DNA from 3 places in the Bradyrhizobium sp. GW821-FHT13H06 genome. Region 2 is predicted to be linked to each of the others. Evidence: predicted binding sites of a transcription regulator. Region 2 holds the regulator's gene; each other region holds the start of a gene.

Region 1 (9,840 bases), on a different contig from region 2:
AAGGATAGACGGCCCCGATGCAACCGGGCCGTCGCCCTTCGAGGCTTGCTCAGCGGCGCGATGCGCCGCTGAGCGCGCACCTCAGGGTGACGGTGATGGAACGGAGAAACGCATCAGTGTATGTAAACCCATCAGACGCTGGTCCTCACACCATGCCCTCCACCGAAGACACCCTCACTCTCTGGCGGCCCGTCGGTCCAAAGGAGCTGGAGTTGATCCAGCAATCCGGCATGCGCGCGTTCCCGCCGCGCCTGCCGGACCAGCCGATCTTCTATCCGGTTCTGACCGAGGACTACGCCATCAAGATCGCGCGTGACTGGAACGTGCCGGCGAGCGGCGCAGGCTTCGTCACTCGCTTTGCGGTCAAGCGCAGCTTCATCGAGAAATACGACGTGCAGGAAGCCGGCGGACGGTCGCATCTGGAGTACTGGATTCCGGCCGAGGACCTCGACGCGTTCAATGCCGCAATCGTCGGCCTGATCGAGGTCGTCCGCAGCTTTCCCTAACGCCGCGCGATCAGCGGCCGCTCACCCGCAATTCCAGATCGGCCCGATCGGTGTTCGCGTCCAGCACGGGCCGAAGCTGCCGCCATTGTAGCGGCCGCCGTTGAAGCCTGGCCGGCCGAAATAGTGCCACTCGCCATCCCAGCGGTAATATTGCGGAACCGGGTCGATGTACCAATGGCGCCGGTCGTTGCGCGCAAGGCGCCGCATCGCGTCCTTCTGCTTGTAGAGCGGAATGCTGTTGCTCAGCGGCTGCCGATAGCCCGGCAGGAAGCCGTAACCCTTCCAGACCGGCTTGGGACGCTTCTGCACGGGCTCAGCGAGCGCAACAGCCGGCAGCAGCGACAGGATGACAGCAACGAATAGACACACGAGGCGGGACATGCATCGACCATAGACGCTCGCCTGCTGGAAGGCCATTCAAATTCGAGTGCTGGATGAATGGATCCATGCGCAGGATCATCGCACAAGATGATCGCATTCGGCTTACAGCAAGCGGTGCCTCGATCGAACGCGGCTCCGTTAGCCGATCACGCCCTTGCGGAGCAGGAAGCAGCCATAGCCTCTGCTGTCGCCGACCTGCACGACGCCAAAGCCTGCCGCCGCCGCACGATAGAAATCCGCCCGTGACAGCTTGCCGGGAGTGACGGGGCGGCCGGCGGCGCGCGCGATCTCCGCCAGCACCGCATGCTGCACCTCGGGCACGCGGTCGGGATCGTCGACCGGCATCATCACGCGCACCGGATCGGGATCGAAATCGTCGAGCGGATAGACCGACATGATGGCGCGGATGGCAGTCTCCATGCTCATGCCCGGCAGCTGGATCAGGCGCCGCGACGTCGTGCTCTGCGCGATGCGGGTGGCGGGGTGATTGGCATCGACGAAGACGAGGTCGTCGCCATGGCCCATGGAGGCGAGCAGCCAGAGAAGGTCGGGCGTCAGGATCGGATCGATCGATTTCAGCATGTGGCGAACTATCCTCCCAATCGATCGCTAACCATAGCAGGTTCCAAGCGTGATTCAGATCACGTACGCGGCCCTGATGATAGGAATCACGGACCACAGGCTCGAACGCGGCCAAGCTTGCTCGCAACCAATCTCGCATCGAGATGAGTGCCAAAGGAGCACGCCATGTTCCGCTTAAAGCCTTTCCTGATGACGGCGAGCCTGCTGGGAAGCCTGTTCGGCTTTGCCTGCGGGCCGGTTTCCGCGCAAGTCGCCCCGGTCGCACCCGCCCCCACCGCGCTGCAAGGCCCCGAGCAGCGGGTGGCGCTGGTGATCGGCAATGCGAACTACCAGAACGCGCCGCAGCTTGCGAACCCCGACGATGACGCGCAATCGATGGCGCAGTTCCTGAACTCCGCCGGCTTCGAGGTCGTCGCAGCGACCGATTTGACCCAGAACGACATGCTCCGTGTCGTCCAGGACTTTTCCGCCAAGGTCGCCTCGCGCGGTCCCAACACGGTGGCGATGGTCTATTACGCCGGTCACGGCGTGCAGCTCGCCGGCGAGAACTATCTCGTTCCCGTCGACGCCAAGGTCTCCAGCCCGACCGAGCTCGTCAACAATTCGGTGCGCCTCGTCGACGTGATGTCGACGCTGGAGACGATCCCGAGCCGCATGCGCATCGTCATTCTCGATGCCTGCCGCAACAACCCGTTCCCCGAGGTCAACGATGCCGGCCGCGGCCTTGCCATCGTCGATGCGCCGAACGGATCGATCGTCGGCTACTCGACTGCGCCGGGCGCCGAGGCGCTCGACGGCACGGGCGGTCACAGCCCCTATACCCAGGCGTTCCTGAACGTCGCGCGCGAGCCCAACGTGCCGATCGAGCAGCTGTTCAAGCGCGTGCGCCTGCAGGTCAACCAGACCACGAGCGGCGCGCAGATCCCGTGGGAGAGCTCCTCGCTGACGTCCGACTTCACCTTCTTCGGCGACACCGCGGTGGCCGCCAACCGCGCGCCGGTGAAGGCGCCTGTCGTGCAGCTGGCCTCCAACCTGCCGAGCCGTTCGACACGCCAGGCCTATGACTACGTCGTGTCCGAGGACCGTCCGGAATACTATCAGGAGTTCATCCAGATGTATCCGCACGATCCGCTGTGCGACCACGTCCGCTGGCTGCTCAAGAACCTCCTGATCTCGCAGGCCTGGCACAAGGCGGTGCTCGCGAACTCGCCGCTTGCCTACAAGAGCTTCTACGACAGCTACGGCAACAGCCCCTATGCACAGGTCGCGCTGAAGCTGCAGGCGCAGCCGAAGCAGATCCCCCTGATGCAGGCGACCAAGTTCCTGGCGCCGCAGACCATTGCGCCGATCCTCAAGATCGGCAATCTCGGCCAGCCCAAGTACTTGCCGCTGATGCAGCAGGGTCATGGTGGGTCGCAGACGGGCGGCAACCTGCCGGCCCTGCAGAAGCCGGTCGACGGCAACGTCCTCGGCAAGCTCGGCAATGGCGGCCACATCGTCAACCTGCCCTCGGGCAACAACCAGCCGAACGGCACGCCGTCGCAGACCCCGGGCAAGATCGTCACCCTGCCTGCGCCGAGCAACACGAGCAAGAGCAACGGCGGCATCGGCAAGATCGTGACGCTGCCTGCGACCAACCCCAAGCCGGGCGTCGGCAACGGCACCCCGGGCAAGGTCGTGAGCATGCCGGTGAATGTCGGCAAGGGCGGATCGAAGATCGATGCGAAGCCGATCAATGTTCAGACGCAGAACCGCCCGATCCGCATCACCAACGGCAACACCGGCATCGTGGAGCCCAACGGCAACCCGGTGAACAAGGTGCAGGTCCTAAACAATCGTCCGCAGTTCAATGCGATGCCGAACCGCATGGTCAACAGCAACGACAACTTCCGGCAGTCGATGAACCAGGCGCCGAACATGAACGGCGGCGGCAACCGTCGCGGCGGCTTCATGCGCTGATCGCACGAACGAAGAAGGTGCGCTCCCTCCCCCGCTTGCGGGCAGGGCAATCACATATGGTGCGCACGGTGCGGCGGCATCGGCACTAGGCTCCCTCCCCCGCTTGCGGGGGAGGGTTGGGGAGAGGGTCTCTCCACAACGGGACAATCCCCAAGAGGAAAAAGCCCTCACCCGGCACTACGTGCCGACCTCTCCCGCAAGCGGGAGAGGTTGTACCGAGCAAGCCGTGAATTCGAACCGCGAAATCGACAAGACGAAAGGGCAGAGCGGTGACGCTCTGCCCTTTCTTCATCTCAGCCCTTGAACGTCATCATTCCGGCATGCGCCGAAAGGCGCAGGTCCGGAATGACGGCTAGAGCGGAATGGGCTTAGGTTGAATCAGCCGGCCCGCGGGCTCGGTGCACCTCTCCCGCTTGCGGGAGAGGTCGGCGCAACGCGCCGGGTGAGGGCTCTCACCTCTTGGGGGCTCTCGATTGCGGAGCTACCCTCTCCCCAACGCTCCCCCGCAAACGGGGGAGGGAGCGCACCTCCGTCGTTGCGGCATCAGAACCTGATCTCATCGTACTCTAGGCCACCAGTTCGGCGAACAGATCGGCATCGACATTGCCGCCGGAGAGCACGATGACGACGTTCTTCCCAGCGACGTCGAGACGCCCCGCGAGCAGCGCGGCGAGGCCGACGGCGCCGCCGGGCTCCACCACCAGCTTGAGCTCGCGATAGGCGAACGCGACGGCCGCACCGACTTCCTTGTCCGAGGCAGTGACGCCGCGCGCGAGCAGCTTGCTGTTGATCGCGAACGTCATCTCGCCGGGCATCAAGGCCATCAGCGCATCGCAGATGGTGCGCCCCGCCGGTGCATGCGGCTCGCGGTGGCCGGCGGTCAGCGAAATGCCGTGATCGTCGAATGCCTCCGGCTCGGCCACCACGATCTCGGCCAGCGGATAGCGCGCCTTCACCGCCGTCGCGACGCCCGCGATCAGGCCGCCGCCTGAGGCCGGCGCCACCACGATGTCAGGGGCGAGACCGAGGCTCGCCATGTCCTCGGCGATCTCGCGGCCGGCGGTGCCCTGCCCCGCGATCACGAAGGGATCGTCATAGGGCTTGACCAGCGTCGCGCCGCGCTTCTCGGCGATGCCCCGCGAGATCGCCTCGCGGTCGTCCTTGTCGCGATCGTACAGCACGACCTCCGCCCCGTAGGATTTGGTGCGCTCGCGCTTCGACAGCGGCGCATCCGCCGGCATCACGATGGTGGCCTGCATGTCGAGGATCTTTGCCGCGGCTGCCACGCCCTGGGCATGGTTGCCCGAGGAGAACGCAACCACGCCACCGGCGCGCTTGTCCTGCGGGATCGAGAACACCTTGTTGAAGGCGCCGCGGAACTTGAACGAGCCGGTGCGCTGGAGCATCTCCGGCTTCAAGAACACTTTCGCGCCGACGCGCTCGTTGAGCACAGGGAAGGACAACAGCGGGGTGCGGATGGCATAAGGCGCGATCACGCGCGCTGCGGCATCGATGTCGGCAGGGCCGACCGGGAGGAGCTGTTCGGTCATGGCGGAATGGTATCGCGGCCGACGAGGCCCCGGCAAGACACCTCCGCGCGAGGATTCCCAAAACGTTCTCGCGCGATCGAGATGGCTCTAGGCGACGAAGCGCGGCTGTTCCGTCCCGTTCCCGCCGGGCAGCACCGCACCAACCGCCCTGATGCTGTCGATAAAGACCCGCGCCGAGGCTTCCCAGGTGTAGTTGGCGGCGAACGCAACGCAGTCCTGCCGACAGACGTCCAGCGCGGCGAAGCAGGCACTGCCCAGATCGTGATCGAGCGCGCCCACCGGCGCATCGCCGATCACGTCGCGGGGGCCTTTCACCGGAAAGGCCGCCACCGGCAGCCCGCTGGCGAGCGCTTCCAGCAGGACCAGGCCGAACGTGTCGGTCTTGCTGGGGAACACGAACACGTCGGCGGCTGCGTAGATGTCCGCCAGTGCCTCGCCCTGCTTCTCGCCGAGGAAGATCGCATCGGGATAGGCCTCCTCCAGCGAGGCCCGCGCCGGGCCGTCACCGACGATGACCTTGGTGCCGGGCAGGTCGAGGTCGAGGAAAGCCTCGAGATTCTTTTCCACCGCGACCCGGCCTACCGACAGGAACACCGGTGCCGGCAGGCAAAGATCGATGGCACGGGGATGGAACAGGCCGGTATCGACCCCGCGCGGCCACAGCACGACATTGTCGAAACCGCGGTCGGTCAGTTCGCGGGCCAGCGCCGGGGTTGCTGCCATCACGGCACGGCTGGGCGCATGGAAACGGCGCAGCGCGTGCCAGATCAGCGAGCCCGGCACCGGCACGCGGGCGCGGACATATTCCGGGAATCGGGTGTGGAAGCTGGTCGTGAACGGCAGCTTGCGCTGGCGGCAATAGCGGCGGACCATCAGTCCGATCGGCCCTTCCGTCGCGATGTGGATGCTGTCCGGACGCGCTTCCTGGATCAGCCTCGCGATCCGGGCCGGGCGCGGCATGGCCAGCCGCACGTCGCGATAGCTCGGCATCGCGAAGGTGCGGAACGATTGCGGCGTCAGGAACGCGAATTCGACGTCGAGATCCTTGGCCGCGTCAGCAAGCTTGGTCAGCGTCCGAACCACACCGTTGACTTGCGGGTGCCAGGCGTCGGTCGCGACCAGGATGCGCATCAGGCGGCCCTTGTCATGCAGCTCTTGCCGCGACCTGCGGGACCGCCGCCGGCTTCTGCAGATGATCCGCCCAGGTGATGATCTCGAAATGGCCGTCGTCATGCTCGACCAGGGCGGTGCAGCTCTCGACCCAGTCGCCGCAATTCATGTAGCGGATGCCGGCCTCGTCGCGGATCACGGCGTAGTGGATGTGGCCGCAGATCACGCCGTCCGCTTCGTGGCGCCGCGCCTCGGCGGCGAGCGCCTGCTCGAACGCGCCGATATAGTTGACGGCGTTCTTGACCTTCTGCTTGGCCCATTGCGACAGCGACCAATAGGGTACACCGAACAGGCGGCGGAAGAAGTTGACGAGGCGATTCATCTGGATCGCGAAGTCGTAGGCCTTGTCGCCGAGATGGGCGAGCCAGCGCGCGTTCTGCACCACGAGATCGAAGATGTCGCCGTGGATGACCAGATAGCGCTTGCCGTCGGCGCCGGCGTGAACCGTGTTCTCGACGACGTCGATGCCGCCGAAATGCGTGCCGTAATAGTTGCGCAGGAACTCGTCGTGATTGCCGGGGATGTAGATGATCTTGGCGCCCTTGCGCGCCTTGCGCAACAGCTTCTGGACGAGGTCGTTATGCGATTGCGGCCAGTGCCAGCTCGATTTCAGCGCCCAGCCATCGACGATGTCGCCGACGAGATAGATCGTGTCGGCATCGTGGTAGCGCAGGAAGTCGAGCAGTAGATCGGCTTGAGAACCGCGGGCTCCGAGATGGACGTCGGAGATGAACAAGGTGCGAAAGCGCCGCTCCGGGCTCTCGTCACTCACAGCGTAACTTCCCATGCGCCAGCCTGTAACAATGTCCCGTGACAGGGGGATGACCGATTGAACCTTGAGGCACCTCAGCTACGAATCAAACTTCGCCTCGCCCTCCCCGCGAATATCAGTCGCATGCGACAATCAGGCGACATGGCGCCGCAGAAGGTGATCGTCATGCCCGGGCTTGTCCCGGGCATCCACGTTCTTCGTGCTGCGTGGCAAGGCGTGGATGGCCGGGACAGGCCCGGCCATGACGATGTGGGGGCTAGCGTGCCCCCAAAGCGCACCGCGGCCGCGCTGCCGCGGGCGGCCCGCGTCAGTAGAACCTGTGGAAATGATGGATCGGCCCATGGCCGTGGCCGACGCTGAAGCGGTCGGCGGCGCCGATCGCGGCGCTGATCCAGGCCTTGGCATTGCGCACGGCGTTTTCCAGATCCTCGCCTCTGGCCAGCCCCGCCGCGATCGCCGAGGACAGCGAGCAGCCGGTGCCATGGGTGTTGCGGGTGGCGATGCGCGGCGCGGCGAGCGCGATCGTGCTGTCCGCACCGACCAGATAGTCGATGCTCTCCGCGCCCTCGCCATGCCCGCCCTTGACCAGGACAGCGCGGCAGCCGAGCGCCAGCAGGCGGCGCCCCTGGCTCTCGATCTCGGCCTCGCTTGCCGCGACCGGCTCATCGAGCAGAGCCGCGGCCTCCGGCAGGTTGGGCGTGATCACGGCGGCCAGCGGTATCAGCCTGGTGCGCAGGGCGTCGACGGCTTCCGCGGCCAGCAGGCGGTCGCCGGAGGTCGCGACCATGACGGGATCGAGCACGACGTGCCGGGGCGCCCAGCGCGACAGCGCGGCGGCGATGGCATCGATGCTGGCGACCTGGGCGACCATGCCGATCTTCACCGCGCCGATTTCGAGATCGGAGAACACCGCGTCGATCTGTCCGGTGACGAACTCGGCCGGCACCGCGTGGATGCCCGTGACGCCGCGCGTGTTCTGCGCCGTCAGCGCCGTGATCACGGAGGCGCCGTAGACGCCGAGCGCGGCAAAGGTCTTCAGGTCCGCCTGGATGCCGGCGCCGCCGCTCGAATCGGAGCCGGCGATGGTGAGTGCGACCGGGGTCGTCATGACGATTTTCCGCGTTTTCGAGCCATGAGCCGTCTTAGCAAGCTCGCGCCGAACCCAGCAAGTTCGCTTGCTAAATCCGGCCGGTTTTGGCCTATTAGCCGGAAGAATACGCTCCCGGAGTGCCCGCGATGGTTCCCTTTTTCGTCCAGATCAAATGCAAACTCGGCCAGTCCTATGTGGTCGCCAACGCGCTCGCCGAAGCCGAGATCGCCTCCGAGATCTACTCCACGGCCGGCCAATACGACCTGCTGGTGAAGTTCTACGTCGACAAGGACACCGACATCGGTCACTTCGTCAACGAGAAGGTGCAGGTGCTGCCGGGCATCCAGGACACCCTCACCATCATCACCTTCAAGGCGTTCGGCGCGGGCTAGAGCATGATCCGGAAAAGTGCGAAGCGGTTTTCCGGAAAGATCATGCGCAAACAACAACCCGAAGCGCGATGACGATGCATCCAGATCCCATCGCGCTTTAGCGCTGCTGCGCTAGCTGCCCTGCTTGCGTTTCGGCGGCGTCGGCCCGTCCACCGGCGGCAGCGATTTGAGGTACTCCGCCATCGCCGCGAGATCCTGGTCCGGCAATTGCGAGGTGTTCTTGATCACGCGCGTCATCGCGCCGCCGGCGCTGTCGCCATCCGGCAATTCACCGGTCTTGAGGAAATAGGCGAGATCCTTCGCGCTCCACTCGCCGAGGCGCTTCTGGGTGATGTTCGGAACCCATCCCTCGCCTTCCGGATTCGGACCGCCGGCAAAGCGCTGGCCGGCGATGATGCCGCCCAGCGCATTGCGCGGGCTGTGGCACTCGGCGCAATGGCCGAAGCTGTTGACGAGATAGGCGCCGCGATTCCACTGCGGCGACTTGCTGGCGTCGGCGACGAAGGGCTTGCCGTCCATGAACAGGAACTTCCAGATGCCGATGTTGCGCCGGATGTCGAAGGGAAAGCTCACCTCGTGATCACGCACCTTGCCTGCAACCGCCGGCAGCGTTTTCAGATAGGCAAAGAGATCGAGCACATCCTGCCGCCTCGCGTGCTGGTAGGAGGTGTAGGGAAAGGCCGGAAAATAGTGCTGGCCCGATGGCGAGACCCCGTGCATCACCGCGTTGACGAAATCGGCGTCCGTCCATTTGCCGATGCCGTCGTTCGGATCGGGCGAGATGTTCGGTGCGTAGAACGTTCCGAACGGCGATTTGATCGCGACGCCGCCACCAAGCCTGAGACGATCAGGCTGATTGGGAACGGCATGGCAGGACGCGCAGCCGCCGGCGTTGAACATCACCTCGCCGTTGGCCAAATCGGGCGCGCGAGCCGGGATGGCGCTCGCAGCCGCCACCACCGGCGCACTGAGCCACCAGTAAAGGCCGGCAGCGGCGACCGCGACGAGCAGCGCCGCGACAATTGTTCGTTGCAACATGCGGACCCATTCACTCGTTGCGGCGAACTTACGACCGATGCGTCGCGGCTCCAGCCACGAAGAATTTAGCCCGCCCTGGCCGGAGACCGGAATAAACTGAAATGCCGGCTGTTGGAAGTTTGGCAGCCCCTTCGGGTTCAACAGGGAGAACGTCATGAACAAGTCCGTCATTGCCGTGTTCGCGCTCGGTGCCGTTGCCTTTGCAGGGTCCGCGAACGCCGAAAAGCTGAAAGCAACGCTCGACGGCAAGGCCGAGGTGCCGGCGACGACCAGCAGCGCCACGGGAACGGCCGATCTCAACTATGATGCCGCCAGCAAGAAACTGTCCTGGACCGTCACCTATTCCGGCCTGTCCGGGCCCGCCACTGCGGCGCATTTCCACGGCCCTGCCGAGGCCGGC
Region 2 (9,840 bases):
GGCACGCTCCACTTTGCCTACCCTGCGATGTCCGAACGTTTGGCGAGCTGCCTCCACATCGTCCTTGCGAGGATGCCGCGTTAGGCGTCTTCCACGCCCGCCTCGTGGGGCGAGAACTGGTACACCGACGAGCAGAACTCGCAGGTGACGACGACCTTGTCGTCCTTGACCATTGCGGCACGATCGTCCGGCGAAAAGCTCTTGAGCATCGAGGCGACCGCATTGCGCGAGCAGGAGCACTGCGCCTTGAGGACCTGCGGATTGAACACGCGCACGCCGCGCTCGTGGAAGAGACGGTAGAGCAGCCGCTCGCCCGAGAGTTCGGGATCGATCAGCTCGACGTCTTCGACGGTCTCGATCAGCGAACGCGCCTCGACCCAGGCGTCGTCTTCGGCGACACTGTGCACTTCGACACCTTCAGGCGCATCGCCGGGATGCAGATCGGCCTGCCGGGCGCGCTCCGGCGCCTTCGGCAGAAACTGCATCAGCATGCCGCCGGCCCGCCAGCGATGCTTGCCGCCGTCGCTCGAGCGCCACTCCTCGCCGACCGCAAGGCGCACGCGCGTCGGGATCTGCTCGGAGCGGAGAAAATATTCGTGCGCGGCGTCTTCCAGGCTGCCGCCGTCGAGCGCAACCAGACCCTGGTAGCGGCTCATGTCGGGGCCCTGGTCGATGGTCATGGCGAGATGGCCGCGGCCGAGCAGCGCGCCAGACTGCATGCCGGCGTCCTTGGCCTCGCCGAGGCGCTCGGCGTCAAAGCGTGCATAGGCGCGCAGGCGATCCGGCGCCATGTAGTCGACGACCAGGAACGACACCGGACCGTCGGTCTGGGCCTGAAGAATGAAGCGACCTTCGAACTTCAGCGCGGTGCCGAGCAACGTCGTCAGCACGATGGCTTCACCGAGCAGCTTGCCGACGGGTGCGGGATAATCGTGCTTGGTCAGGATATCGTCGAGCGCCGGGCCGAGCCGCACCAGCCGCCCGCGCACATCGAGCGCGTCGACCTCGTAAGGCAGCACGGCGTCGTCGATCGGAACCGCCGATGGTGCGCGAACCGGGCCTTCAGGCCCGGTTTTCATGTCAGGGGATTGGGAAACCATGGCGCGTTATCTGGGGTCGGAGGGCTGAAAATGGAAGGGGGCGGCGACCACCACATATTCCGCGATCGCTCCGGACAAGCGAGCGCTGGTCCGGGACGACAGCGGTGCGCGGGGCGACAGCAACGCCACCACACGCCCCCGCTATTTCACCGCGTCGAAGCACCAGGCCAGAATACCCTTCTGCGCGTGCAGGCGGTTCTCGGCCTCGTCGAAAACGACCGATTGCGGACCGTCGATCACGTCATCCGTGACCTCCTCGCCGCGATGGGCCGGCAGGCAGTGCATGAACAGCGCATCGGGCTTGGCCAGCGACATCAGCTTGGCATTGACCTGGTAGGGCTTGAGCACGTTGTGGCGGTGCTCGCCCTCCTTGTCGCCCATCGACACCCAGGTGTCGGTGACGACGCAATCGGCGCCGCGCACGGCGGCTTCCGGATCGGTGCCGAGCACGATCGGCGCGCCTGACGTCTTGATCCAGTCGCGCATTGCCTTCTTCGGCGCGAGCTCCGGAGGTGTTGCGACGTTGAGCTGGAATTTGAAGCGCTCGGCGGCATGTGCCCAGGACGCCAGCACGTTGTTGTCGTCGCCGGTCCAGGCCACCGTCTTGCCCTCGATCGGGCCGCGATGCTCCTCATAGGTCATGAGGTCGGCCATCACCTGGCAGGGATGCGACCGCCGCGTCAGGCCGTTGATCACGGGCACGGTCGCATAGGCCGCAAGCTCCAGGAGCGCCTCGTGATTGAGGATGCGGATCATGATCGCATCGACATAGCGCGACAGCACCCGCGCGGTATCGGCAATGGTCTCGCCGCGACCGAGCTGCATCTCGGCGCCGGTGAGCATGATGGGCTCACCGCCGAGCTGGCGCATGGCGACATCGAACGACACCCGCGTCCGCGTCGAGGGCCGCTCGAAAATCATCGCCAGCGTCTTGCCTTCGAGCGGCCTGACCGGCTGGTGCGCCTTCTGCTTCGCCTTCATGGCGGACGAGGCGGCGAGCATGCTCTTGAGCTCCGACAGCGGCAGCTCGTTGATGTCCAAAAAGTGCTTTGGAGCTTTATTGGGCGTCTTGCTCATCAGCTTGCCGCCCGCTTGGTCTGGCTGGACGAGATCGCAGTGCAGGCGCGTTCGAGCCGCCCGACGCTGTCTTCGATCTCCGCCTCGGTAACGATCAAGGGCGGCAGGAAGCGCACGACGTTGTCGCCGGCTCCGACGGTGAGCAATTTTTCGGCGCGCAGCGCCGCGACGAGATCGCCCGAGGGCACCACGGCCTTGATGCCGATCAGGAGCCCCTCGCCGCGCACCTCGCTGACGACATCGTGATGGCGATCGATCACGGAGGCGAGCTTCTGCTTCAGCAGCAGCGACATTTTCTGCACGTGATCGAAGAAGCCGGGCTTGAGCATGACATCGAGCACGGCGTTGGCAGCCGAGATCGCGAGCGGATTGCCGCCGAAGGTCGAACCGTGCGAGCCCGGCCCCATGCCGCGTGCAGCGTCGGCGGTGGCGAGCACCGCGCCGATCGGGAAACCGCCACCGAGCGCCTTCGCAAGCGACATCACGTCGGGCACGACGCCGGTGCGCTTGTAGGCAAAGAGTTCGCCGGTGCGGCCCATGCCGGTCTGCACCTCGTCGAAGGCGAGCAAGAGGCCGCGCTCGTTGCAGAGCTCGCGCAGTGCCTTCAGGAATGCGGGAGGCGCAGAACGAACGCCGCCCTCGCCCTGGATCGGCTCGATGAGAATACCGGCGGTGTTCGGGCCGATCGCCTTCTTCACGGCTTCCAGATCGCCATGCGGCACCTGGTCGAAGCCGTCCATCGGCGGGCCGAAGCCCTCGAGATATTTTGCAGAACCGGTGGCGGCCAGCGTCGCCAGCGTGCGGCCATGGAAGGCGCCCTCGAATGTGATCATGCGATAGCGCTCAGGATGCCCCTTGGAGAAGTGATGGTGGCGCACCAGCTTGATCACACCTTCAAGCGCCTCGGCGCCGGAATTGCAGAAGAACACGAAGTCCGCAAAACTTTCATTGCACAGACGCGCCGCGAGCTTCTCGCCGTCCGGGCTCTGGAACAGGTTCGACATGTGCCAGAGCTTCGTCGCCTGCTCCTGCAACGCCTTGACCAGCGTGGGATGCGCATGGCCGAGCGCATTCACCGCCACGCCGGAGGTGAAATCGAGATAGCGATCGCCATTGGTCGCGATCAGCCAGCAGCCTTCTCCGCGCTCGAAACCGAGGTCGGCCCTGGCGAAAACGGGGAGCAAATGCGGCGCGGCGCTGTTGGTCATGACGTCACTTGAATGTTGCGGACGGTGTGACGCGTGCATTACGCAACGCACCATTGACCGGCCCGGAAAACGAAACGTGCCGCCTTTTAAGGGCGGCACGTAGCACTATCTTATGCCTGGCAAGACGGGTGTCAATGCCGCCCGGAAAGCCCCGCGAAACGCTGAATCCGTAGTCTTGCGGTGCCGATTTTGCGGGTTTTTCACCACGGAACATGTGGACGCGAGTCGGCGGACTCTTGCGCGGGAGTCACGCCATATTGTAGCGTTTGGACTGTCAGATACGACATCTCGTGCAGCAGTTCTGATCCCTTAAGTCCTCATGTACCGGCGTAAACGTTCGGGCGTCTTGAGCGCGCCCGGCGAGCCTTAAGGGATTCTGGCGGCACGGGTTTTTGAAGGCTTAGGCAATCGCTGCGAAGGCCCCAGGATGGCAGGCGCGCAGCGAGGGAAAGGGTGCAATGACGGTTTTGACCTGGTCCGATGATCGCGTCGAGCAGCTGAAAAAGCTCTGGGAGGCCGGACTTTCGGCCAGCCAGATCGCGGCGGAGCTCGGCAATGTGACCCGCAATGCCGTGATCGGCAAAGTGCACCGGCTCGGCTTGTCCGGCCGCGCCAAGAGCCCTTCATCGGCAGCGCCCCGGCCGCGCAAGGCGCGGCCCGCGCAGCACATGATGCGGGTGACCCGCCCCGTCGCCCGCGGCAACACCGCGCTGGCGCAGGCCTTCGAGGTCGAGGTCGAGGCCGAACCCGTCACCTACGACAATGTGGTGCCGATGAGCCAGCGGCTGTCACTGCTGGAGCTGAACGAGGCGACCTGCCACTGGCCGGTCGGCGATCCCTCGAGCCCGGATTTCTTCTTCTGCGGCGGCAAGGCGCTCTCCGGCCTGCCCTACTGCGCCCAGCATTCGCGCGTGGCGTATCAGCCGGCGGCGGATCGCCGCCGCGCACCGGCGAAGCCGGGCACGCGCTGAGCTCGCGGAATTCTCTGATCAAGACCGCAGCCGTCACACGATGACGGCTCCAGTTGCTCGGTGTCATCCCCGCGAACGCGGGGATCCATAACCACAGGGCGCAATCGTTGCGCGGGATGGTCACTCCGAGTCTTCGCCACACCAGGTCCTGTGGTTATGGATCCCGGGCTCGCGCTACGCGCGCCCCGGGACGACAGCTGAGATTGTGGCCACAGCTGCCAGCAAACAGCTCACCCGACCTTACGCCTGCTCCGCCTTCGCAAACCGATCGTCCAGCGCATAGCCGGCGCCACGGACGGTGCGGATCGGATCCTGCTCGCGGCCGAGATTGAGCAGCTTGCGCAGGCGGCCGATATGGACGTCGACGGTGCGCTCGTCGATGTAGATGTCACGGCCCCAGACGCTGTCGAGCAGCTGCTCGCGCGAGAACACACGGCCGGGATGCTCCAGGAAGAACTCCAGCAGACGATATTCGGTCGGGCCGAGATCGATCGGCCGGCCCGAACGCGCCACGCGGCGCTTGTCGCGGTCGAGCTCGATGTCGCCATAGGCGAGCACGGTGGCGAGCCGCTCGGGGCTGGCGCGCCTGAGCAGACCCTTCACGCGCGCCAGCAGCTCCGGCACCGAGAACGGCTTGACGATGTAATCGTCGGCGCCGGTCGCAAGACCCCGCACCCGCTCGCTCTCCTCGCCGCGCGCGGTGAGCATGATGATCGGCAGCTGCTTGGTCTCGGGCCGGGTGCGCAGCCGCCGGCACAGCTCGATGCCCGACAGGCCCGGCAGCATCCAGTCGAGCACGATCAGATCGGGAATGTGCTCCTTGAGGCGGGTGTCGGCGTCATCGCCGCGCATCACCGTCTCGACGTCATAGCCGTCGCCTTCGAGGTTGTAGCGAAGAAGCTCGGTGAGAGCTTCCTCGTCCTCAACCACCATAATGCGTGCGCCCATGTTGTCGTCGCTCCTTAGGTATTCGGGATCGTCGTGGCGAAGTTCGTCATGTCGCCCTTCGGCCGCTTGTCGGTGATCGCCTGGCCCTCGATCATGTAGAACACGGTCTCGGCGATGTTGGTGGCGTGGTCGCCGATCCGCTCGATGTTCTTGGCGCAGAACATCAAATGGATGCAGAACGAGATGTTGCGCGGATCCTCCATCATGTAGGTGAGGAGTTCGCGGAACAGCGAGGTGCAGATGGCGTCGACTTCCTCGTCGCCCTTCCACACCGCCATCGCTGCCGGCAGATCGTGCGCGGCATAGGCGTCCAGCACCGACTTGACCTGCTGCTGCACGAGGTCGGTCATGTGTTCCAGGCCGCGGAACAGTTTCAGCGGATGAAAATCCGTTTCCAGCGCTGCGACACGCTTGCCCATGTTCTTGGCGAGATCGCCGATGCGCTCGAGATCGGTCGCGACGCGCATGGCCCCGACGATCTCGCGCAGATCAACGGCCATCGGCTGGCGGCGGGCGATGGTGAGCACGGCGCGCTCCTCAATGCGCTTCTGCAGCGTGTCGAGTTCGGCGTCGGTGGCGACGACGCGCTGACCGAGCGTGACGTCGCGGCGGATCAGCGCGTCGACGGAATCGACGATCATGCGCTCGGCGATGCCGCCCATCTCGGCGACCAGGCGCGTGAGTTCCTGGAGGTCGGTATCGAAAGCCTTTGCGGTATGTTCAGAACCCATGTTCCGTCTCCTCAGCCGAACCGGCCGGTGATGTAATCCTGCGTGCGCCGGTCGCTCGGCGACGTGAATATCTTGCTGGTGTCGTCGAACTCGATCAACTCGCCGAGATACATGAAGGCGGTCTTGTCGGAGACGCGCGCCGCCTGCTGCATGTTATGGGTGACGATCGCGATCGTGTAGTTCTCGGACAATTCCTGGATCAGCTCCTCGACCTTGGCGGTCGAGATCGGGTCGAGCGCCGAGCACGGCTCGTCGAACAGGATCACCTCGGGCCGCACCGCGACGGTGCGGGCAATGCAGAGGCGCTGCTGCTGGCCGCCGGAGAGCGACAGGCCGGAGGCGTTGAGCTTGTCCTTGACCTCGTTCCACAGCGCGCCGCCGCGCAACGCCTTCTCCACGCGACCGTCCATCTCGGACTTCGAGATCTTCTCGTAGAGGCGGATGCCGAAGGCGATGTTCTCATAGATCGTCATCGGGAACGGGGTCGGCTTCTGGAACACCATGCCGACCCGGGCGCGCAGCAGATTGAGGTCGAGCTTGGGGTCGAGGATGTTGGTGTGGTCGAGCAACAGCTGGCCGGTGGCGCGCTGGCCCGGATAGAGGTCGTACATCCGGTTGAAGATGCGCAGCAGGGTCGACTTGCCGCAGCCGGACGGGCCGATGAAGGCCGTGACGCGATTGGTGCCGAGCGCCAGATTGATGTTCTTCAGCGCATGGTGCTCACCGTAGTAGAAATTGAGGTTGCGCGCGGTGACCTTGGCAGGCGCCTCGGGCAGCGGCTGCGAGCCGGGATGAACGGTCGGCGCGCTTACGGAAATAGACATTTCACTCATTTTGCGGTCCTCTCGGCACCAAGGATGCGGGCGCCAATGTTCAGGGCAAGCACAGTCAGGGTGATCAGCAGCGCCCCGCTCCAGGCGAGTTGCTTCCAGTAGGCGTAGGGGCTCTGCACGAAGTTGTTGATGGTCACTGGCAGGTTGGCCATCGTCTTGTCCAGGCTCAGGCTGAAGAACTGGTTGGACAGCGCGGTGAACAGCAGCGGTGCGGTTTCGCCGGCGACGCGGGCGGTGGCGAGCAGCACGCCGGTGATGAGGCCGGAGCGCGCCGCACGGTAGGCGATGCGCTTGATCACCAGCGAACGCGGCAGACCGAGCGCGCTGGCGGCTTCACGCAGCGGGTTCGGCACCAGCAGCAGCATGTCCTCCGTGGTGCGCACCACGACCGGGATCACGATCACGGCGAGCGCCAGCGCACCAGCGATGGCCGAGAAGCCTCGCATCGGCACCACGACCGCACCGTAGATGAACAGGCCGATGATGATCGAGGGCGCCGAGAGCAGGATGTCGTTGATGAAACGGATGACCGAGGTCAGCTTGTCGTTGCGGCCGTATTCGGCAAGATAGGTTCCGGCGAACATGCCGAGCGGCGCGCCGATACCGACGCCGATCGCGGTCATGATCAGCGAGCCGACGATGGCGTTGCGCAGGCCGCCCTCGCTCGATCCGGGCGGCGGCGTGTCTGCGGCGAAGACCTGAAGGTTGAGCCCGGCCAGACCGTTGTAGAGCAGCGTGATCAGGATCAGCGCGAGCCAGGTGACGCCGAAGGCGGCGGCTGCGATGCAGAGGCCGCGGATGACGATGTCCCAGCGGCGGCGGCGCGAATAGATCGGGTTCATGGCTTCACTTTCCGGCCTTGGTTTCCAGGCGCATCAGCATCAGCCGCGCCGCCGCGAGCACGAAGAACGTCAGCACGAACAGGAGCAGGCCGAGCAGGATCAGGCCGGACTGGTGCAGGCCGTCGCTCTCGGCGAACTCGGATGCGATCGCCGCCGAGATCGTGGTGCCCGGAGCGAAAATCGATGAAGAGATGCGGAACGAATTGCCGATGATGAAGGTCACGGCCATCGTCTCGCCGAGCGCGCGGCCCAGCGCCAGCATGACGCCGCCGATGATGCCGACGCGGGTATAGGGGATCACCACGCTGCGCACGACTTCCCACGTGGTGCAGCCGACGCCGTAGGCGGCTTCCTTCAGCACCGGCGGCACCGTCTTGAACACGTCGACCGAGATCGAGGTGATGAAGGGCAGCACCATGATGGCGAGGATCAGCGCGGCATTGAACAGGCTGAGATAGGACGGGGGACCGGCGAAGATCGCGCCCAGCACAGGAACGCCGTCGAAGATCTTGATCATGGCGGGCTGGAATGTGTTGGCCAGGAACGGGCCCAGCACGAAGAAGCCCCACATGCCGTAGATGATCGAGGGAATGCCGGCGAGCAGCTCGATCGCCATGCCGATCGGGCGGCGCAGCCATTGCGGACAAAGCTCGGTGAGGAAGATCGCAATGCCGAGACCGACGGGAATGGCGATCAGCATCGCGATGAAGGAGGTGACGAGCGTGCCGTACATCGGCCCGAGCGCGCCGAGCACGGGCGGATCGGCCGAAGGGGCCCAGCGCTGCGTCCACAGGAACGACAGGCCGTATTCCTTGATCGCCGGGAAGGCGCCCACGATCAGCGAAAGGATGATGCCGCCGAGAATGAGCAGCACCGAGATCGCGGAAAGTCGCGTGATCCAGTAGAAGGTGACGTCACCCAGCTTGAACGCGCTCAACGCCTTGGCGCGGTCATAAGGTCCGGCAGCATCAATCACGTTGCTCTCGACAGCCATTTCTGCCACGCCGATCCCCTGTTACTGAATGATATCGTTTTCTAAGTCGAATTCTAAGTCGGTGGTCTCGTGCTCCGGACGCTCGCGGATCGCGAGATTGGTCCGGAGGACGGTCGTTCGCGGGGTCCGAGCGACGGTGCGGTCTTCGCGCCGCACCGTCTTCCGGAACAGAAGAGCGCCTTAGCTCTTGATATCGGCTGCCCAGGTCTTCTCGATCAGCTGGACGACGCTGTCCGGCATCGGGATGTAGTCGAGCTCTTCAGCCAGCTTGTCGCCCTTCTTGAACGCCCAGCGGAAGAACTTGATGGCTTCCTGCGAAGCCGCCTTGTCGGTGGCATCCTTGTGCATGAGGATGAAGGTCGCCGCCGTGATCGGCCAGGACTTCTCGCCCGGCTGCTCGGTCAGGATGACGTAGTAGCCGGGAGCCTTGGCCCAATCGGCGTTGGAGGCGGCCGCCTGGAAGGCTTCGACGGTCGGCTGCACCGTCTTGCCCGCCTTGTTGACGAGGCCGGTGTAGGTCAGCTTGTTCTGCTTCGCATAGGCGTACTCGACATAGCCGATCGAGTTCTTGGTCTGGCCGATGTTGCCCGACACGCCTTCGTTGCCCTTGGCGCCGACGCCGACCGGCCACTCGACCGCGGTGCCCTCGCCGACCTTGCTCTTCCAGTCCGCGCTGGCCTTGGAGAGGTAGTTGGTGAAGTTGAAGGTGGTGCCGGAGCCGTCCGAGCGGCGGACCACGGTGATGGCTTCCGACGGCAGCTTCACGTTCGGATTGAGCTTCTTGATCGCGGCATCATCCCACTTGGTGATCTTGCCGAGATAGATGGCGGCCAGGGTCTCGCCGTCGAACACCAGTTCGCCGGGCTTCACACCCTCGAGGTTGACGACGGGGACGATGGCGCCCATCACCATCGGCCATTGGACGAGGCCGTCCTTCTCGAGCTGCTCGGCCTTGAGCGGCGCATCGGTGGCGCCGAAGGTCACGGTCTTGGCCTGGATCTGCTTGATGCCGCCGCCGGAGCCGATCGACTGGTAGTTCAGACCGTTGCCGGTCTCCTTTTTGTAGGCGTCAGCCCACTTGGAATAGATCGGGAACGGGAACGTCGCGCCGGCGCCGGTGATGTCGGCCGCAAAGG
Region 3 (9,840 bases), on a different contig from region 2:
GGTCAGCGCGGTGGCGGCCAGCTCGCGCTGGTTCTGCCAGTTGCCCTGGCCGTCGCCCTGATCGGAATCGGCGCCGGAGCCGGTACCGCTCTTGGACTTGAGATGGTTGGCGATCGCCGTGAAGGTTTCGCCGGTCGCAAGCTCCTCGAAGGTCACCGCGATCGCGTTGCGGCTGGTGTTCTCGCCGTCGAACACCGCGCCGACCGTGCTCTGCCCGAGCAGGCCGCCGAGGCCGAGGCCGGGCAGGTCGGCGTCGTTGAGGGTCTCGATGGTCGTACCGTCGGCGATCTTCACCGCGGTGGTGTCGTAGATGAAGCCGACCGCGATGGCGTCGCCGCCAACGAACTGCTGGCCGGGATCGACCCAGGCATAGGTACCGGCCCCAGCCACGGCATTGAGCTGTTCGACCAGATACTTGATCGCGTTGCCGGAGGATGCAGCGGAGAAGTCGTTCTCCAGCTCGGTCAGCGCCAGCACGTCGACGTCCATGTCGAGGATGGTCGCGACCAGCTTCTCGGTCTGACGCGCGAACTCCGCGGCGTTGTCGGCGCCGCGCGGCGCTTCGCCGATCGCGGTGGTGCCGCCATTGTCCAGCGTCGTGAAGTAGTTCAGCACGTTGAAGCTCGCCACCTTCAGGCGGCCGCCGACGTCTTCCGGCGCATCGGTGCGCGGATTGTCGCCGGCTCCGAAGGTGTTGGCGCCATCCTCGACCGAGCGGATCCGCCAGGTCGCCCCCGAGGCGGAGTTGCCGGCCCACTGATAGTCGAGCACGCCGGTCAGGCCGGTGACGGTGTCACCCATCCGGACCGCGTCGGCAGTGCCGTAGTTCGGCGTGGCGGACGGGTTGTCGTTCGGATCGAAGCCGTCGAGGTTGTTGATCGCGGCGTTCTGGACGTTCAGGCCATCGTCATAGGTGATGGTGCGGGCACCGAGCTCGGCCAGATACGCCTGGTAGGCGGCGGCGTCGGGCGCGTTCTCCTGCGTGAACTGTTCGGGCCGTTCGCCCGCCGCCAGCTTGATCTCGTTGAACCGGTCGAGATTGTACTGCTCGGTGACGGTCAGGGTCTGCGGAATCGTGACCAGCATGCCTTCATAGGCTTCAAGATCAGGCTGGTAGTCGCCGTCCTGGCTCAACGTAGTGCCCATCGACGGCAGGTCGATCTGCACCGCCATCGTGTCGACGTCGGCCACCGCGCCGGCCTGGACGATCGAAATGTTGCTGGCGGTGAGCTCGGTCAGGCCGAAATATTCGCTGATCGAGCCGGTGACGCGGACCCGGTCGCCGATCTGGACGTCGGTGGCGCCGCCGTAGACGAATATCGCCTCGGAGGTCAGCACGTTGCCGTCGGAATCGGTGGTCTCCTCCTGGAGATAGAAGCCGTTGAGATTGCGGGTGGCGTCGGCATCGCCGTTCTGGAAGTCGCCGACCACGATGGCTTCGATGGTCACAGTCTGGCCGACCATGGCACTGCTGGCTCCGCTGCCCTGAATCGCGCTGATCTTGGTAATGCCGACGTCGTCGTTGACGATGGTGCCGGTCGCCGTCGCGGCGCTGCCGATCGTGGTGGTCACGGCCGCCGAATTCGAAACGTCCTGCAGCGTCAGCGTGAAGCTCTCGTTCGCCTCATTGTCGGTGTCGCCGGCGACGGTGACGGTGACGACCGCGGAGGTCTCTCCCGCCGCGATGCTGCCGCTGAAGCTGACCGGCTTGCCGCCGACGTAGTCGGCCGCATCGGTCTGCGCCGAAGCGATCGTTCCCGAGAACGCGACGTCGCCCGTGGTGCCGCCGCTGCGCTCGACGGTGAACTGATAGACGGTCGGAGCGCTGTTACCTTCGTCATACGACACCGTGAGCGAATCCGGCGCGAAGGCGACGTGCTGAGCTTCGATCGACGATTCGGACGAACTGGTGACGCGGATGTCGTCGATACCGACCCACTCGTCATTGCCGACGGCGTTGGTGGTGAGAATGCGAACCTGGATGTCGTTGCGGCCGTCGACGGCGGCGGGCAGCAGCAGATCGAACGGCGTCACTTGGGTCGCGGCACCGCCGGTGGTGACGTCGGCGGCGTAACCGCTTGGAACGTTGGTCCACGCCCCGCTCGAACCGAGCCGGTACTGCACGTTGATCTGCTGCGCCGAATCGTCCGTGCTGGCGTCGAGGTCGCGTGCGTTGAAGCTCAGCCGGACATCCTTGCGGCCGGTGGCGTCGAGGTGGATCACGAGGCTGGGGGCATCCGCACTGTTTGAGCCGTTCAGCGCCACCGTCGGGTTGGCGATCTGGAATTCAGCCACGCCGCCGTTGGTGATGGCGGTGTTGGTCTGGTTAGCGACGACGTCGACATCTCCTGACGACGATCCGGTAGCCGTACGCGCGTCCACCCCGGTGGCCGAAACGACATCGTTGCCGAGATACCCGACGATCGATGCCACCCCCGACCAGTCATCGTTGGTCGTGATAAGGCCAGTATTGGACCAATCCTGCAGGAAATCGCCGTTCGCCAGGACATGAGGGGTCGTCGACATGTATCGCCACTCCAGCGCTTGAGAAAAGACGTCGCGGATCGCCGCCTCACGGCATGCGTAAGGGCACGGTCCGGACGGTTGATGGTTAACGGATCGTTAATGCGCGTTGATAGAACGCCGACGACAACAGATCGGTGACTGCTTTTTAACGGGCCGGTGAAGTCGCGATACGAAGGTCCTGCGAAGGCCGAGCGAACCAACTACGGCACGTTCGACTTCTCGGCCGGTAGCAATCGCCCGTGACCCATCTTGTTACAGCTTGATCGGTCCGCCGCGACGGGCAGCCACGCCCGGTTGCGACTGCTGACCGGCGCGACCGAACTTCCGAACCAAGGCGGCGTTTCGTCGCAGGGTGTCGCGGCCTCGTTGCCATCGGCCGCCGTCATCGCGCACGCGCCGCTTTGTCATGCGCCTGACGTTGAACCTCGCTAACGAACGCCGACCGCATCCGACCGTGACGGTCCGACGTCGTTTTGAATTGAGTAATATGACCGCAACAACGTCCTCCACGTCGACTCCCGCGTCCGGCGATCTTGCGTCGGCCGCGATCGTCTCCTGCAGAACGGCCTTTCTGACGGTGGGACTGTTCTCGGCGGTGCTCAATCTGCTGATGCTCACCGGCTCGATCTACATGCTGCAGGTGTACGACCGGGTCATCCCATCGCACAGCATTCCGACCTTGATCGCGCTGTCGATCGCGGTGGCGGCCGCGTATGCGATGCAAGGGCTGTTCGATCTATTGCGTCAGCGCATTCTGACACGGATCGGATCGGCACTGCACGCGGCGCTGTGGCAACCGGTCGTCTGCAACATCCTGCGTGGGCCGCTGCGCGGCGGCGGCGCGAATCGCGGCCTGCAATTGTCACATGATCTGGACTCGGTCCGGTCGTTCCTTTCCGGGCTCGGCCCGACGACCTTGTTCGACTTGCCGTGGATGCCGCTGTATCTCGCCGGCTGCTTTCTCTTGCATCCTTATCTCGGCTGGACGCTGGTCGTGGGCGCGGTGCTGCTGTTCGGGATCGCGCTGCTCACCGAGGTGCTGACGCGGGCGCCGACCCGGGACGCGTCGCTTGCCGGCGCAATCCGCGGCGTCCAGCTTGAAGCCGGTCGGCGCAACGCCGAAATCGTGGCCGCGCTGGGGATGGAGCAGCGGTTGATCGACCGGATCGGGGCCGCCAACGACGATCTCGTCGCCGCCCAGCAGCGCAACGCCGATATCGCCGGATCGCTCGGCGCGTTGTCCAAGACGCTGCGCTTCATGCTGCAATCGGCGCTGCTCGGCCTCGGCGCCTATCTGGTGATCGAGGGGCAGGCCAGCGGCGGCGTGATGATCGCCGCGTCGATCATGGGCAGCCGCGCGCTCGCACCGGTGGAACTGGCGATCTCCATCTGGCGTCCGTTCCTCGGCGCGCGACAGGCGGGCCAACGGCTCCGCACCGCCCTGCGCGACGGCGACGCCCCGAATCCCGACGTCGCGCCCGAACGCGCCCTCCATCGGCTCACGGTCGAGCAGGTAACGATCGCCGCCCCCGGCGGCACCACCGCGATCGTGCACAACGCGTCGTTCGCACTTGAAGCCGGCCAGGCGGTCGGCATCATTGGCCCGTCAGCCGCCGGCAAATCGACGCTGGCGCGGGCGCTGGTCGGGATCTGGCCGATCGCACGCGGCGAGATCCGCCTCGATGGCGCCACCCTCGACCAGTGGCCGGCAGAAATTCGTGGCGGCATGATCGGCTATCTGCCGCAGGACGTCGAATTGTTCGACGGAACGGTGGCGGAGAACATCGCACGCTTCGACCCGGAGATCGACGAGGCGGCGGTGATCGCCGCGGCGAAGGCCGCCGGCGCCTACGAGATGATCCTGAAGCTGCCGAAGGGGTTCGAGATGCGGATCGGCGAAGCCGGCGCCACCCTGTCGGGCGGCCAGCGGCAGCGGATCGCGTTGGCGCGCGCGCTCTACAAGGATCCGTTCATGGTGGTGCTCGACGAGCCGAACGCCAGCCTGGACGCCGAAGGCGACGCGGCGCTGACCGACGCCATCCGGCGCGTCCGCGCCCGCGGCGGCATTGCCGTCATTATCGCGCATCGACCGGCGGCGCTCGCCGCGGTCGATCTCGTACTGACGCTGGCGACCGGCCAGGTGCAGGCGTTCGGCCCGAAGGACGAAGTGCTGCGCAAATCGCTCGCCGCTCATCCGGCGCCGGGCGGGGCGGCGCTGCAGGCGGTGCCCGACGCGCGCTCGGTTCCGGCCGCCGCCGCCAGTTGAGGACCTCCATATGACCGCACCCTCCACGCGCGAAGCTCGCCGCAACGATCCGTTTCGCGATATCCGGCGCGCCACCGGACTCGGAATCGGCACGTTGGCGATCGTGGTGTCCACCGCCGGCGTTTGGGCGATGACCGCGCCGCTCGCCAGCGCCGTGATCGCACCGGCACAGGTGGTGGTCGACAGCAACGTCCGCCGGGTTCAGCACCCGACCGGCGGCGTGGTCGCCGACATCTACGTCAACGACGGCGATCAGGTTCGGGCCGGCGACGTGCTGGTCCGCCTCGACGAGACGCTGTCGCGCGCCAACCTTGCGCTGATCGAAAACCAGCTCAACCAGCTAGGGGTGCGTCGTGCCCGGCTGCAGTCCGAGCAGAACGGCCGCGACGCGGTGGTGCTGCCCGGCGAGATCGCCGCACGCGGCGCCGTCGCCGCGATCGCGGAGATGATCGAGGGCGAGACCACGCTGTTCGCCCGGCGGCGCGAGGCAATCAGCGGCCAGCAATCGCAGCTGCGCGAACGCAAGGCGCAGATCGCGGACGAAATCCGCGGCCTGGAGGCGCAGATCGCGTCGAAGCGCGAACAGATCCGCTGGATCGACACTGAGCTGGAGGGCGTCCGCCAGCTGTACGAAAAGCGCCTGGTGCCCTATGCGCGCCTCACTGCGCTCGAGCGCGAGGCTTCCCGTCTGACCGGCGAGGAAGGCCAGCTGATCGCCGAGATCGCGCGCGCCAAGGGCCGGATCACCGAAACTGAACTGCAGATCATCCAGCTGGTCCAGGACCAGCGCCGCGAGGTCGCGACCGAACTGCGGGACGTCGAGACCAAGCTTGCCGATCTCGGCGAACGCCGCATCGCCGCGATGGACCAGCTCGATCGCGTGGTATTGCGCGCGCCGCAGGACGGTCTGATCCACCAGAAATCGGTCTTCACCGTCGGTGGCGTGATCACCGCGGGCGAACAGCTGATGCTCATCGTGCCGAAGGATTCGCTTGTGGTCGAGGCCCGGGTCGATCCGCAAATGATCGACCGGCTCAAGGTCGGGCAATCCGCCAAGCTGCGCTTCAGCGCGTTCGACGCCGCGGTGACCCCCGAGCTCGACGGCACGCTGACGCGGATCGCCGCCGACCTGACCAAAGACCCGCAATCCGGCGCGGCTTACTACGTCGCCCGCATCAGCCTCGACGCGAGCGAACTCGCCAAGCTCGACGGCAAGGCGCTGGTGCCCGGCATGCCGGTTGAAGCCTTCATCCAGAACGGCGTGCGGACGGCACTTGCCTACCTGCGCAAGCCGCTGGAAGATCAGCTCGCCCGCGCCCTGCGGCAGAAATAGTCCAAGTCCCTATCGCCATCTTTGTCCAGCATGCGTCCGCATTGCCGCCAGCACGATATCCCGACTTTCGAAGGCGTCAGATCTGCGGATCCTCGGCAGGCGAGCAGGCGTGGTGAGCTGATGTTGCCTGAGTCTGCTTCTGGCCGGCCCTAAGGCGAAGATCGCGGTCGCGCTCGGCACGTCAGCAGTTCAGGCCGGGACCAAATGGACGGAGTGGCGCCCAAACGCCGAGCGGCCTCATCATTCAATCACCTGAGCCTGATGTCGAGCCATCCCAGATCATTGACCTCGATCTGATCGCCGTCACCAATCAGGACGGTCGTCGTCTCAGCTTCCACAATTGCCGGACCTTCGATCCTGTTGCCTGGACGAAGTTGATCCGCCGCGAATACTTCTACTTCTCGCCATTCGCCGAAGAATGCCTTCCGACGTCCTTTTGGTTTGCAGGGCGCTACGGTCTTCCGCCCGCGCGCGACTTGTCCGACGCTCGGGACAGCGCCTATGGCAGCGACCCGCGCATTGACGAACACCGCTTCCTGATCCGGCGACGAGTAGGTGTACAGTTCTTCATGGCGACGATGGAATCGCTCCTCTATCCGATCCACGATGTTCTCCGAATTCCAATCGAGATCGTTTAGCGGGACGTCAATCTGGAAGATCTGCTCGCCGTAGCGCATCTCGGCGGAACGTTCGACAGCCACATCGCCGCCAAACCACGACTTCAGACGGCCCGTAGCTTCTCGTTCAAGGTCAGCGAAGATGGTCCTGACCTCCTGGGCCGTAATCCGTTGGCCGGCGCTGTAATGCGTACTGCTCACCTCGTACCTCAGATCGCTGGTCAACATCCCCCAGGCGGACAGTACCGAAGCCGCCGTCGGCACGATGACGCGCTTGATTTCAAGTTCGCGCGCAACTTCGGCCGCATGCAGGCCGGCAGCGCCGCCGAAGCTGAGCAGCGCGAAGCGGCGTGGGTCGACGCCGCGTCGCAGAGTCATCAGACGGATACCATCCGCCATGCGCAGATTGACCATTCGATAAATTCCTGCCGCCGCATCGTCCCGGGATAGCTCGAGCGCTTTCGCGAGCCGATCGACTGCCGCTTCTGCGGCGGCGCGATCGAGCGGCCGTTTTCCGCCCATGAACGCAGAGGCGTCCAGATATCCGAGAACAACATTGGCGTCTGTCACCGTCGGCTCGATACCTCCGTTGCCGTAGCACGCAGGCCCCGGCACGGACCCTGCGCTTTCTGGCCCGACGCGGAGCGTACCACCCGCGTCCAGAGTGGCAATCGAGCCTCCACCGGCGGCGATGCTCGCAATGTCGAGGCTCCTGAGCGCGATGCGTTGACCGGCAAGCCCTCCCTCGGCCGACAGCGACGCGCGTCCATCTGCAATCAGCGAGATGTCGGTGCTGGTCCCGCCCATGTCGAACGGCACAAGATCGGGAATTCCGAGCAGTTCCGCACAGCGCCGGGCCCCCGAGATGCCGCCGGCGGGGCCGGAAAGTACGGTGCCAGCAGCGAGCCGCGCGGCTTCCTCGAGTGGGGCCATCCCGCCATGCGAAAGAATGATGAAAAGGCTGCTGGCCAACCCTGCATCTTTCAGCCGGGCTTCCAGATTGGTCAGATAGCGCCGCACCACCGGAGCGACGTAGGCGTTCACGATCGTCGTTGAAACGCGTTCATACTCCTTGATCTGCGGCAACACATCGCTCGATCGAGAGACGTCGAGTTCCGGAAGTTCGCGCTTCAGTCGTTCGACGGTCGCAATTTCGTGCGCTGGATTACGATAGGCATGCAGGAAGCACACAGCCACGGAGCTTGCTCCGGCGGAGCGGATCGCCGAGATCGCCTCACCGAGGGAGTCTTGATCGAGTGGGATCAGCACTTCGCCGTCCGGCCTAACGCGCTCGCGTACACCGAAGCGCAGTTGGCGCGGCACCAGGGGAGACGGCGGTGCAATGCGGAGATTGTAGCGATCTTCCTTCAGACCCTCGCGCATTTCGATGACGTCACGATGGCCTTCCGTCGTGAGAAGCGCGACCCTTGCTCCCTTCCGCTCGAGCAATGCGTTCGTCGCGACCGTTGTCCCGTGCACCAGGCGGTCCGTCGCAGCGAGCATCTCCGCTCGCGGCATCTTCAGCCGGCTTGCGAGTTCCTCAAGTCCATTCATGACACCCAAAGACTGGTCTGCCGGCGTCGTCGGCGATTTTGCGAACACGGTGTTGCCGTCGCGGTCGATCGCGACGAGGTCGGTGTACGTACCGCCAACATCGATTCCGATGGTAAACATCTTCAGGCTATCCGTTAAATCGTTGTGAGTTTCGTCGTAAGGCCCTGCATCAGGTCGGCTTCGCGCGCTTGAGCTGACCGTTGACCAGGGGGGCCCCATCCTCCGCCACCCGAGGAGCGAACCTCGAAGCAGTCGCCGGGAAGGACTTCGATGCCGACCTCCTTCGTGCGCAGCACGCGCGGCGCCCGGCCTTGCGACACGAGGGTGTACTGATGTGGAAGCCCATCGCTGCCGCCGAGCATCCCGCATCCTCCATGCTTCGTGCCCTCGCCTGCCGTGTTCGCTCGCGCAGGCTTCGCCGTTTCCACGACGAGATCCAACGATACGCCCAGGCCGCCACGAAACTTGCCGTCTCCGCCGGAGTCCGGACGAAATTCGTGATGTCGGAAATAGAGCGGAAACCGGGCTTCGTCGACTTCGATGCTGCCGAATTTGATGCCCCCGACCGTATGCCACTCACCAATCGATGACCAACCATCGCCGGCCGACGACGCCCCTCCTCCGGGCCTGGCCTGAAACAAATGCCAGATAAAATTGCGTCCTGTCCGCGGATTCTCACCTTGGATGGCGATGCGGAATCTGCGGCTCCACCCGGCCATCGCACGATCGGGACACGACTGGGAAAGCGCCTTGACGATAGCTTCCACGATTTCATTCGAAGGATGGCTGGTGCACATCGTGACCGGACGGCCGGGATCTGCCCACACGATCGTGCCCTGTCTGGCAACGACCTTCAGCGGCCGAAGTGCGCCGGCATTCTTGGGAATATCCGCGTCGATGAGATAGGCAAAAGCCATGACGACCGCAGCCTGCATGTTGGCGTGCGACGAATTGACAAAGCTCGTCGACTGAGGATCCGACTCCGAAAGATCAATCTCGATGTCGGATCCCTTCTTGGTCACTTTCGCGGCGATCCTGATATCGCTTCGGCCATGACCATCGTCGTCGAGATACGCTTCACCATGGAACGTACCGTCCTGCCACGTCGATAGGACTGCCCGCGTCTGTTGTTCGGCGGCGTCGAGAATTGCCTCGACGGCCGCTTCGACGACCTGCCCACCAAATTCGTCGAGCAGCCGCCTGATCCGGCGTTCGCCGAGATGCGCCGCACCAATCATCGCAGCAAGATCTCCGCGGAAATCGCGAGGATTCCGCACGTTGAGTGCCAGCATGTCGAGCAGGTCGTCGCGAAGTTTGCCCGCTTCATAAAGACGGATCGGCGGTACCCGCAATCCTTCCTGCCAAATGTCGGTCGCACTCGGATTGTAGCCGCCGTGGGTGGCCCCGCCGATATCGCTCTGGTGTGCGCGCACGATGGTCCAGTACAGCCTCCGCTCCCCGTCGAAGACCGGCACGAACGCGGTCAGATCGGGCAAGTGACTGCCACCATGATAGGGGTCGTTGAGCAGCAGAACGTCGCCGGG

What was found. Region 2 encodes PhoB, which activates phosphate uptake and scavenging genes when phosphate is short. Its sites were predicted from a motif close to TGTCATNNANCTGTCAT; they were not measured.
Region 1: AC1RQP_RS31440 (UDP-2,3-diacylglucosamine diphosphatase) is a predicted target of PhoB. The motif match lies at 6,959-6,975, and genes of this name have one in related genera.
Region 3: AC1RQP_RS32250 (ExeM/NucH family extracellular endonuclease) is a predicted target of PhoB. The motif match lies at 2,650-2,666, and genes of this name have one in related genera.

Annotation. Positions count from the first base shown of each region.
Region 1 covers NZ_JBXAPN010000009.1:245,684-255,523, reverse strand. The annotation lists gene AC1RQP_RS31470 (ADP-ribosylation/crystallin J1) at 153-506, shown strand; gene AC1RQP_RS31465 (hypothetical protein) at 528-887, opposite strand; gene AC1RQP_RS31460 (RbsD/FucU family protein) at 1,026-1,469, opposite strand; gene AC1RQP_RS31455 (caspase family protein) at 1,635-3,428, shown strand; gene AC1RQP_RS31450 (threonine/serine dehydratase family protein) at 3,995-4,978, opposite strand; gene AC1RQP_RS31445 (glycosyltransferase family 4 protein) at 5,066-6,109, opposite strand; gene AC1RQP_RS31440 (UDP-2,3-diacylglucosamine diphosphatase) at 6,123-6,935, opposite strand; gene thiD (bifunctional hydroxymethylpyrimidine kinase/phosphomethylpyrimidine kinase) at 7,228-8,028, opposite strand; gene AC1RQP_RS31430 (Lrp/AsnC ligand binding domain-containing protein) at 8,157-8,402, shown strand; gene AC1RQP_RS31425 (c-type cytochrome) at 8,514-9,440, opposite strand; gene AC1RQP_RS31420 (CHRD domain-containing protein) at 9,595-9,840, shown strand, end outside.
Region 2 covers NZ_JBXAPN010000017.1:14,317-24,156, reverse strand. The annotation lists gene AC1RQP_RS38295 (Hsp33 family molecular chaperone) at 81-1,100, opposite strand; gene argF (ornithine carbamoyltransferase) at 1,242-2,177, opposite strand; gene AC1RQP_RS38285 (aspartate aminotransferase family protein) at 2,177-3,385, opposite strand; gene AC1RQP_RS38280 (GcrA family cell cycle regulator) at 3,844-4,356, shown strand; gene phoB (phosphate regulon transcriptional regulator PhoB) at 4,597-5,304, opposite strand; gene phoU (phosphate signaling complex protein PhoU) at 5,319-6,035, opposite strand; gene pstB (phosphate ABC transporter ATP-binding protein PstB) at 6,047-6,868, opposite strand; gene pstA (phosphate ABC transporter permease PstA) at 6,865-7,710, opposite strand; gene pstC (phosphate ABC transporter permease subunit PstC) at 7,715-8,704, opposite strand; gene pstS (phosphate ABC transporter substrate-binding protein PstS) at 8,885-9,840, opposite strand, start outside.
Region 3 covers NZ_JBXAPN010000010.1:101,929-111,768, reverse strand. The annotation lists gene AC1RQP_RS32250 (ExeM/NucH family extracellular endonuclease) at 1-2,526, opposite strand, end outside; gene AC1RQP_RS32245 (type I secretion system permease/ATPase) at 3,014-4,792, shown strand; gene AC1RQP_RS32240 (HlyD family type I secretion periplasmic adaptor subunit) at 4,803-6,125, shown strand; gene AC1RQP_RS32235 (hydantoinase/oxoprolinase family protein) at 6,374-8,416, opposite strand; gene AC1RQP_RS32230 (hydantoinase B/oxoprolinase family protein) at 8,431-9,840, opposite strand, start outside.